2 regions of the Lysinibacillus sp. KU-BSD001 genome follow, and region 1 is predicted to be linked to the other one. Evidence: riboswitches for the same ligand, from Rfam matches in the RefSeq annotation. Region 1 holds a riboswitch; the other holds the start of a gene.
What was found. Region 1 has a riboswitch for thiamine pyrophosphate ahead of thiC (phosphomethylpyrimidine synthase ThiC). Riboswitches for the same ligand answer to the same signal wherever they lie in the genome.
Positions count from the first base shown of each region.

Region 2: another riboswitch for thiamine pyrophosphate. It lies ahead of AAGS61_RS17005 (thiamine phosphate synthase); the one in region 1 lies ahead of thiC (phosphomethylpyrimidine synthase ThiC).

Region 1 covers NZ_JBDQZI010000011.1:1,425-6,601, reverse strand. The annotation lists gene mqo (malate dehydrogenase (quinone)) at 1-1,083, shown strand, start outside; TPP riboswitch at 1,373-1,487, shown strand; gene thiC (phosphomethylpyrimidine synthase ThiC) at 1,697-3,472, shown strand; gene AAGS61_RS14865 (response regulator transcription factor) at 3,681-4,373, shown strand; gene AAGS61_RS14860 (HAMP domain-containing sensor histidine kinase) at 4,360-5,177, shown strand, end outside.
Region 2 covers NZ_JBDQZI010000014.1:8,110-13,286, forward strand. The annotation lists gene AAGS61_RS16990 (thiazole synthase) at 1-451, opposite strand, end outside; gene thiS (sulfur carrier protein ThiS) at 455-658, opposite strand; gene thiO (glycine oxidase ThiO) at 673-1,785, opposite strand; gene AAGS61_RS17005 (thiamine phosphate synthase) at 1,769-2,386, opposite strand; TPP riboswitch at 2,492-2,601, opposite strand; gene AAGS61_RS17010 (DUF1284 domain-containing protein) at 3,503-3,919, shown strand; gene phaC (class III poly(R)-hydroxyalkanoic acid synthase subunit PhaC) at 4,078-5,175, opposite strand.

The DNA of each region.
Region 1 (5,177 bases):
TTATTCCAAGGAATGGAGTTTTCTGATGATCCGGAAACATTAAAAGAATGGATTCCGCTAATGATGCAAGACCGTCCAGCGAACGACCGTATCGCGGCGACAAAAATCGACACAGGTACAGACGTTAACTTTGGTGCGTTAACACGTATGCTAGTTAGTCATTTACAAACGCAAAACGTAGATGTTCACTACAATCATAGTGTTGAGAGCCTTAAACGTACGAAAGACGGTTTATGGGAAGTAAAAGTGTACGATAACGATGCTTGTATAATGCATTACCACTATGCAAAATTCATCTTCCTTGGCGCAGGTGGAGGCAGCTTAGAGCTATTACAAAAAACAGGTATTCCTGAAGGGAAACATATCGGTGGATTCCCAATTAGTGGATTATTCTTAGCGTGTAACAATCCAGAAATCGTTGAGCAACACAATGCAAAAGTATACGGAAAAGCTAAAGTGGGTGCACCACCAATGTCTGTTCCTCACCTTGATACACGCTATATCGATAACAAAAAATCATTATTATTCGGACCATTTGCAGGCTTCTCACCGAAGTTCCTAAAAACAGGTTCAAATATGGATTTATTCGCTTCTGTAAAACCGCATAATATTACAACATTATTAGCGGCGGGTGTTAAAGAAATGGCTTTAACAAAGTACTTAATTCAGCAGCTCATGTTATCAAAAGAACAACGTATTGAAGAGTTACGTGATTTTATCCCGAATGCGAAAGCAGATGACTGGGATATTATCGTAGCAGGTCAACGTGTACAAGTTATTAAAGATACTGAAGCGGGCGGTAAAGGAACGCTTCAATTCGGTACAGAGGTTATTACAGCAGCGGATGGTTCAGTTGCAGCGTTACTAGGCGCTTCTCCAGGTGCTTCTACTGCCGTACACGTTATGCTGGAAGTAATCAAACGTTGTTTCCCACAAAATATGAAAGAGTGGGAGCCAAAAATTAAAGAAATGATCCCTTCTTACGGTTTATCATTAATGGATCACCCAGAGCTTCTACGTGAAATTCATGCTTCAACAGCAGAGGCACTTGAACTAAGCGAAAAAGAGCTAGTGCATAGCTAATTCTTTTGTATAGAAAACAAAAAACCTTCAATCTATTTTAGATTGAAGGTTTTTTTCAGTTATTTGACAAAACGTGCACCTATATAAGTCATTTTAAAACTCATGGTAAACGGTCAAAACGCAGCGGTATTCGGTCAAAAACATGTAGGTTAGTGTTTAAAGTCAATCGTTATGCCCAAAGATTAAACTATATTAACAGAAAGTTCTATCCAAACGCGTTTATCAGGAAATAGTTGAAAAGTATCCTTTTATTTTAGATGGAAATAATGTACAATGGCAGTAATTGAATAGTGTTAACTAGGGGAGTCCAATGAGTTGGGCTGAGAGGGAAACGCATTGAAGTTTCTTGACCCTTTGGACCTGATCTGGATCATGCCAGCGTAGGGAAGTTAGAAATCTTTAGTATATGTGCAAATGTCTATATACATATCGTAAGCTGGGTCCGTTTATCTTTATCATAAATGGATTCAGCTTTTTTTGCGGATAGGAAAGTATCTGCAAAACGTAGCATCAGCTTGACCTATTTGAGTTACGCTGTGCCTTTCTAATTTGCCTCACTACTACTCGGTTAATCTAGATCTCGTCCTTTATAAATATAAAGGAGGAGTTTTTTATGTCATCAACGTCATTAAACAAAGAAAACATTTCGATTATGTCCAATTTTCCGGGGAGTAAAAAAGTATATGTGATTGGTTCAAGACCAGATATAAAAGTGCCGATGAGAGAAATTTTACTAAGCCCAACGACTAGTACAGTAGGGGAAGAGGAAAATTCACCCGTGCAAGTTTATGATACAAGTGGGCCTTATACGGATCCGCGCATTTCCATCGATATCACAAAAGGGTTAACGGCTCTTCGAAGTAAATGGATTGAGGAACGAGCAGATGTAGAAATGTATGAGGGACGGCAAGTAAAGCCAGAAGACAATGGCTATAAACATGAACATGATCCGCGTGCTCAGCAAAACATTTTCCCGAACTTAAAGCGCCAGCCATTGTGGGCAAAGGAAGGGAGAAATGTGACCCAACTTCATTATGCGAAAAAAGGCATTATTACGCCAGAGATGGAGTTTATTGCGATTAGGGAAAATATGGACCCTGAATTTGTGCGGAGTGAGGTAGCGAGAGGGCGAGCGATTATTCCTTGTAATATTAATCATCCAGAGCTAGAACCGATGATTATTGGACGCAATTTTCATGTTAAAGTGAACGCCAATATTGGGAATTCTGCGGTTTCCTCTTCGATTGAAGAAGAAGTAGAAAAAATGATTTGGGCTACACGCTGGGGCGCCGATACGATTATGGATCTGTCTACAGGCAAAAATATTCATACAACACGTGAATGGATTATCCGTAATGCGGCTGTTCCAGTGGGGACTGTGCCGATTTATCAAGCTCTTGAAAAAGTAAATGGAATCGTAGAAAATCTGACATGGGAAATTTACCGTGATACGTTAATTGAACAAGCCGAACAGGGAGTGGATTATTTCACGATTCATGCAGGTGTGCTGCTTCGTTATATTCCATTAACAGCGAACCGTTTAACAGGCATTGTGTCGCGTGGTGGATCAATTATGGCGCAGTGGTGTTTAGCGCACCACCAAGAAAACTTCCTGTATACGCATTTTGAAGAAATTTGTAACATTATGAAAGCATACGATGTAGCCTTTTCCCTTGGAGATGGTTTACGCCCAGGCTCTATTCATGATGCCAATGATGCAGCGCAATTTGCAGAGCTTGAAACGCTTGGTGAGTTAACAAAAATTGCATGGAAGCATGATGTGCAAGTGATGGTAGAAGGGCCTGGCCATGTACCAATGCATCTTATTAAAGAAAATATGGATAAACAATTAGAAATTTGTGAGGAAGCACCGTTTTACACATTAGGACCGCTGACGACAGATATTGCACCAGGTTATGATCATATTACATCTGCGATTGGTGCTGCGATGATTGGTTGGTTTGGTACGGCGATGCTTTGCTATGTGACACCGAAGGAACATTTAGGTTTACCAAATAGAGACGATGTACGTGAAGGCGTCATTACGTATAAAATTGCTGCTCATGCTGCCGATTTAGCAAAGGGGCATCCGGGAGCGCAAAAAAGAGATGATGCCTTATCGAAAGCACGCTTTGAATTCCGTTGGCGAGACCAATTCAATTTATCATTAGATCCTGAACGAGCAATGGAATATCATGATGAAACATTGCCAGCGGAAGGCGCAAAAGTAGCTCATTTTTGTTCGATGTGCGGACCGAAGTTTTGCAGCATGAGAATCTCACATGATATTCGCAATAGCGTCAAAGAAAAAGAAACGAAAGCAGTGGAAGAAGGTTTAAAGGAAAAAGCCAAAGAGTTTAAACAATCTGGTGGCACATTGTATCAATAGTTAGCGAAAAGAAGCACTTCTACGGAGGTGCTTCTTTATTTTTTAGAAGCTACCAACCATTTAATTCACTATAATGACAATTACGTGGAAAAAACACTAAGAAAATCTTAAGAATTGGTGTGTGAGTTTGTTAAGATTTACTTAGTATCATGTCCTTATACGAATCCTATAGGGGTGATTAGATGATCGGGAAGCGATGGAGGAGTGAATGGAATTGAACATTTTGATTTGTGATGATGATAAAGAAATTGTCAGGGCGATTAGCATTTATTTAGAAAATGAAGGATATCAAATATTCAAAGCGTACAACGGGGTAGAGGCGATTGATGTTATTCGCGATCACACGATTCACCTCATTATTATGGATATTATGATGCCGAAAATGGATGGCATTACGGCGACGATGAAAATTCGACAAGAGAATATGATTCCGTTAATTATGCTGTCTGCGAAATCGGAGGATCATGACAAAATACTCGGATTAAATATCGGGGCAGATGATTATATGGCTAAGCCGTTTAATCCACTAGAACTCGTAGCGAGGGTGAAATCGCAGCTCAGAAGATATACGACATTTGGTAGCCTTGAGGTGAACAGTGCTGTACATCAAACAGGTGGGCTCACGATTGATGATGAACGAAAAATCATTACCGTGGATAAAGAAGAAGTTCATTTGACACCAGTACAGTATAAAATTTTAAAGCTTCTGACCGCAAATGCGGGGAGAGTCTTCACGATTGAAGAAATTTATGAAAAGGTATGGAATGAAAGAGCCATCAATCCAGAAAATACAGTGGCAGTTCATATTCGGAAAATTCGAGAAAAAATCGAAATCAATCCGAAAGAGCCGAAATATTTAAAAGTCGTTTGGGGAGTGGGGTATAAAGTTGAGAAATATTAGTCATGCACTTATTACGAAAGTGTTGGTATTTGTGCTTGCGATCGTTTGTATCACAGGGACAATAAAGGCTATCATCGACACGGAATTAGTAGATGAGGCCGATTTTAGCAGTATATATCAAAACGATTATTTTGAAAGCTGGGCATTCGCTCATGAAAGTCAAAGTCTTACTACCGTCCTCACACAATTAATTAGTAAATATAAAAGTGAAGAATATATTTTAAGCGGTAAAGCACTGGCTGAACAAGAGATGAGAGAGATCGAAGAAGAGTTATTTTATGATTACAATGATTCGTACAGATATAACCCGAAATTAAGTGAAGTGGAAAATAATCGCATCGCTCAAGAACAATATGAGGAGAACATCAATCGTAAAAAAGAAGCAAAAATAAGAGAACAGGTAAGAGAGTTTTATCGGTTACTCGACACACTTGAATCACATGAAGGTATCGTATATTATGCGACTGATGGTGAGCGTGTCTTCTCCAATAGTGAACGAACGAAGAAAGAGCAATTTGAGTCATTTAATGCGTATATGTTATTTGAGGATTATCAACAAAAGTTTTATCCAGATGAAGTGAAAGAAAGCAGGTACTTTGATTATTTTACACATGAAGTTGAACAATTAAATCCGCAAACAGATATTATATATATGGCGTTTACAGAATCATTCTTACAACAAAAAATAACGGAGTGGGAAAAGGATAAAGCGATTGCTACACGTAATTTTTATGAATTCATTGGATTTTTAGTTGGATTTATTTTATCTTTTGTTTATTTAGTCGTTGTCATTGGTCGAACATC
Region 2 (5,177 bases), on a different contig from region 1:
GCATAATGGCATGGACACCCAGATTTTCAAGGCGTTTCGCTAGCACTACGTCATCCGATGTATACGGCAATACGATAAACCCTTCCGCAAGCAGCATTTCAGACGCTTTTAATGTTTCAATCGGGTCTGGTAAAAGTGTACGATCATCGCCAATGACTTCTACTTTAATCATGTCGCATAACCCAGAAGCTTTCGCCAGTTTGGCAATACGCACCGCTTCTTCCGCTGTTTTAGCCCCTGCTGTATTCGGTAGTAACGTGTATTTCGTTAAATCTAGTTGCTCCAGAAAATTCGGTTGTTCCGCTGAAAAAATATTCATTCTTCTCACAGCAAACGTTAAAATTTCTGATTGTGATACTTCTACTGCTTTTTTCTGTACTTCAAATGATGGATATTTCCCAGTTCCTAATAAAAGTCTTGATTGAAACGTACGATCTGCAATTTTTAACATATTTCATCCTCCTCCAACAAAATGAACAATTTCTACGACATCGCCATGTGACAGGCTAGTCGTCTCATAATTTTCTTTTGTGATAATTTCCTGATTTACTTCTACGACAACAATGCGATTTTCTAAATTGTAATGAGCTAGCAATCCTTGAACAGTCTGAACTGTTTCTGGCAGTTCAATTTGTTTTCCATTTACAATTATGAACATGCTTTCATCACCTCCTAAACAGTTAATGGCTTTTGGCGGTCAAGTCGAAATGCCTCTATCCACTCTTTTTTCACGTCTCTTTTCAAAATGAGATTGGCAATCATCTCACCTGTTGCGGGAGCTAACAAAATGCCATTGCGATAATGCCCTGTTGCAAATAAAATGGATTCATCTTCTGGATGATGACCGATGAATGGCTTTTGATCAAACGTTTGTGGTCGTAATCCCGACCAAACAGCATCGATGTTCATATGAGCACTAGTAGGCAATAGCTCTTTCGCTTTTTGAATTAATGTTTCGATACCATTTAAACTTACTTGTTCTGTCCAGTCGTTCTCTTTCATCGTTGCGCCAATAACAAGCTTTCCGTTATTTCTTGGAACAATATAGTATTTATCATGGAAAATCGTATGCTTTAAAACAGCTTGTTCATCCGTAACGGATATACACTCCCCTTTGACTGGCGTCATTTGATGCTGTAAACCTAGCTCCTTAAAGAAAGTAGTGCTCCAAGCACCACTGGCAATCACAACGCGCTTTGCTTCCACAAGTCCTCGTGTTGTTTCAATTAGAAAATTGTCATGCTGTTTTTGGATGTGTAGCACCTTTGTATAGTCAAAAATGGATGCTCCAAGAACTTGAGCGCTTTTAGCAAAAGCCTGGCATACACCAATCGGTAACACATTAATATCGTCTTGGATATATGCTGCACCTACTATATGAGGGGAAACATCTCGTTCTAGTTTTCTTACTTCCTCTGCTTCAAGCCATGTAACAGTAGGTTGCGCTAACATGGCCGCTAATTCTTTTTTGTCACGATCAGAAAAGGCAAGCTTTAAAATCCCGCCCTTTCTATACCCCAAGTCGATACCACTTAACGCATATAATTCCTCTTTTAACTTCGAATAAAGAGACTGACTATATCTTGCAAAAGGGAAAAAAACATTGACATCCCCTTCACACTCCGAATGAGCACCGAGCATGCCTGCCGCTGCACTTGTCGCTTTTGCGCCGATTTGACTTTCCTCAAACACCGCTACGTCGATTTGCTCTTTTGCTAAATAGTAAGCAATGGCACTTCCAATAATCCCGCCACCAATGACGGCTACTTCATAGCTTGTTTTCATATTTGACCACCTCATCGAATTGACTTGCTGCAGCGAATGGATTTTCTGCCGAAAAAATACCGGACATCACAGCAATGCCGTCCGCTTGTATATGTTGTAATGCCTGTACTTGGTCTAACTTAATCCCACCAATTGCAAAGACAGGAATCTTCAAATATTTTTTCATCTGAAGAATCGGGGCAAGACCATGCGGAGCCTTTCCTTTTTTGCTATTCGTTTCAAAGCAATGACCATATAACACATAGTCAGCCCCTTGTCGCTCCGCCTCTTGTGCGCCTTCATAATCATGTACAGACTTCCCTACCTTGATATGTGGAAATAACGCCTTCACCTTTTGTACAGGTAACCCCTTTTCTGGCAAATGCACCGTTTGAATGCCACTACATAATGCAACATCCAATCGATCATTTAAAATAAGCTTCCCTTTTTCAATACCACCCTCGTCTAAATAGTGAAGCAATGTCATGACTTCTTTTACTGTCTTTGTCTTTTCTCGTATTTGGATAAAGTCGACGTTGTGCTGAATTTGGAGTATTTTCTTTGCCAGTTCCAGCACTGTATGCGAATCATCCGTTACTGCCATCAGCTTCATGTTAGACATGCACCCTCCTTTTGGCGATTTTTACAAATAAAAAAAACCACTCTCCTGAAAAGGAAAGTGGTTCTGTTTGAATAAGATCCATGTACAAAAAAGTACACAAAAAACCCCAACATCACTCTACTTCCCTACGCAGATACAAATCTGATCAGGTTGTGAGGGTTTAAAAGTAACTACTTTCTTCTCAGCCCTTATCAAGGGATCCCCTAGTAAAATTTCAATTTATTCAATTATTATGAATTTAACCATCATTCTATTACACAAATGTTGAAATAGCAAGAAGGCTTTTCAAATATGTTACAAGTATCTCCACTTCAATTCATGTCGTAATCGCATAAGTTCTCCCTTTTCATATAGATATTTATGTTCTCTTATCTAGGTATCTCGTAATGAGCAAAAACTCATCCTAAAAATACCAGGTCAATAGTACAAGGTATGTATCATAGCCTCCGCGCTTTGCCACAGCCTACACAGGAGCTAAAACAGGCACGGCCTGTTTGGATCTCCTGTTCCTGCTCCTGACGCTGCGCTTTCGTCGCAAAGAAAATCTTGGCTCCTGTGGCTATGGCGCGCTACGGCAAAAGTGAATACTTCTCGATATGCTAGAAAACCAGTTCTCTTCTCTAAAAGAAATCAATTTCTTTCTATTTGCAAGTATAATTGCCCAGCCTCTACCGTAATGAATGAGCAGCTTTCTTTATTTTTAGCAACCGATTATTTATGAAACAATAGTTGCTTGTAGCGGAGGCACGAGAGTGTAGCTGACGGCATACGCCTTTCGCTACAGAGCAAAGCTTCCTACGGGAAAAGCGATAGAAGAACAAAGGCTAAAACCGTCACGTCCTGTGACAACGCCTTTGTGACCAACATCATGTTGGCCTCAAGACCCCGCAGGAAATTTATTTGCGACGAAAGCGCAGCGACAGGAGCAGCGAAGGATGAGCGACGAGGAGGCTTGGTCTCGCCCGTGGAAAGCGAGTGCCGCAGCGGAAAGCAATGGTTACTCAAATGGAAATATATATTTGTGAATTTTCTCATTATGAGTAGTATGATAAAATATAAGTTAACTACTAACACAATAATGTTTACATAAAATCATTACATACGGAGGAAAGTATTATGTACAAACTACGCGGGCATCACCTTTTTTGCCTTTTAGGGTATCGAGGAATGGGCTACTCTAAAGAATACGTAGAAAATATGACGCGCATCCATCAAACATTGAGAGCTAATCCAAAAACACTTGTGCAGCTTGTTAAAGGCCCTGATCATTTATGCGAAAAGTATCCTAACTCTGGCGAATATCATTGTCAAGATGACAATATTTATGATAGAGATGCTGTCATTTTAGAAAAGCTCGGTCTTCATATTGGACAAATTGTAAGTTGGGAAGACATTGAATCCTCCGTCCAACAACATGTCATCCCAAGTGATATTGGCATCGTTTGTGAAACATGTTCTTGGCGCTCTTACGGGGTATGTGAGGAAGGGGTTCAGCGAATTACTACAGGAAACGGGTTGTGGGAAGTGAAATAGACTGCATAAACGTCTCTTTACTTGTAGTATGATGCTTTCCTATAGCAATCTCCCCTGTTACTACCCTTGATTTTTTCAAAAAAAAATACGTAAACAGACAAAAGAAGCACTCAATCATTTTGGCGTACAAAATGATTGAGTGCTCTCTTTTTTAACGACTAAAGTGAATTTTCCTTAAGCCATTTTTCAATATAAGGATAAATTTCATTTACTGCACGACGACCTGTACATACAGAAACGTGACCTGTTTGCACATCATGCAATGTCTTATTTTTGCTTGATACTTTATCATTCAGTGGCTTAATTTGTTGTGGTAAAACGATATTGTCACGAAGAGCACAAATATTCAATAGATTCGCTTTAATATTAGCTAGCTTTACTTGTTGTCCACGGACTTCTAATTCATCATTCATTAATTTATTATCCTGATAAAAGTCCCCAATCCATTGTCTATATGCTTCACCTGGGAAAGGCACGCCATCATTCAACCATTTTTGCATTAATTTCCAATTTAAAACCGACTCTTCATTATCCACACGATTCGCTAAATTGATATATGTCCCTAATGTATTAGAAACTGGACTTAGCAATTTATTTCCATAGTCAATCATTTCAAATGGAATATTGCCTAATGTATCAACTAGTTTATCTAATTGGAAATAATCTTTGTCTAACCAGTTCGTATATAAACCGGCATCTTCAAAATCGATTGGCGTTGTCATTAATACTAAATTACGAATTGGCAGGATATCATTATACAAGGCTGTGAAAATAGCCGTCATTGTACCGCCCATGCAGTATCCAAACATCGTAATTTCTTTCGCATTGGAAATCTTCAATATTTTTTTCACTGCTCGAGGTATATAGTCGACGATATAATCATCTAACTTCATATGACGATCTTCGTAACCTGCTGTACCCCAATCTAGTAAATAAACATCATGACCTTGCTCCGTTAAATGTTCAATGAGGCTGTTACCCGGATAAAGATCCAAAATATACGGTTTATTGATCAGTGCATAAATCATTAAAATCGGCACTTTATTTGTTTTTTTCGCATTTGGCTGGAAGCGGTATAGCTTCGCTTTATTTTTTGTCCACACCACTTCTTTTGGTGTTTGACCAACTTGTGGATCAGCATCCTTCGTAAGCACTGCACTTACACGTTTGAATCGTTCAATATCACTTGAAAATGGGATGGAATAAGCAAAACGATCCATCCATTCCTCAAATGGCTTTGTATCTAAGTTAATCATGG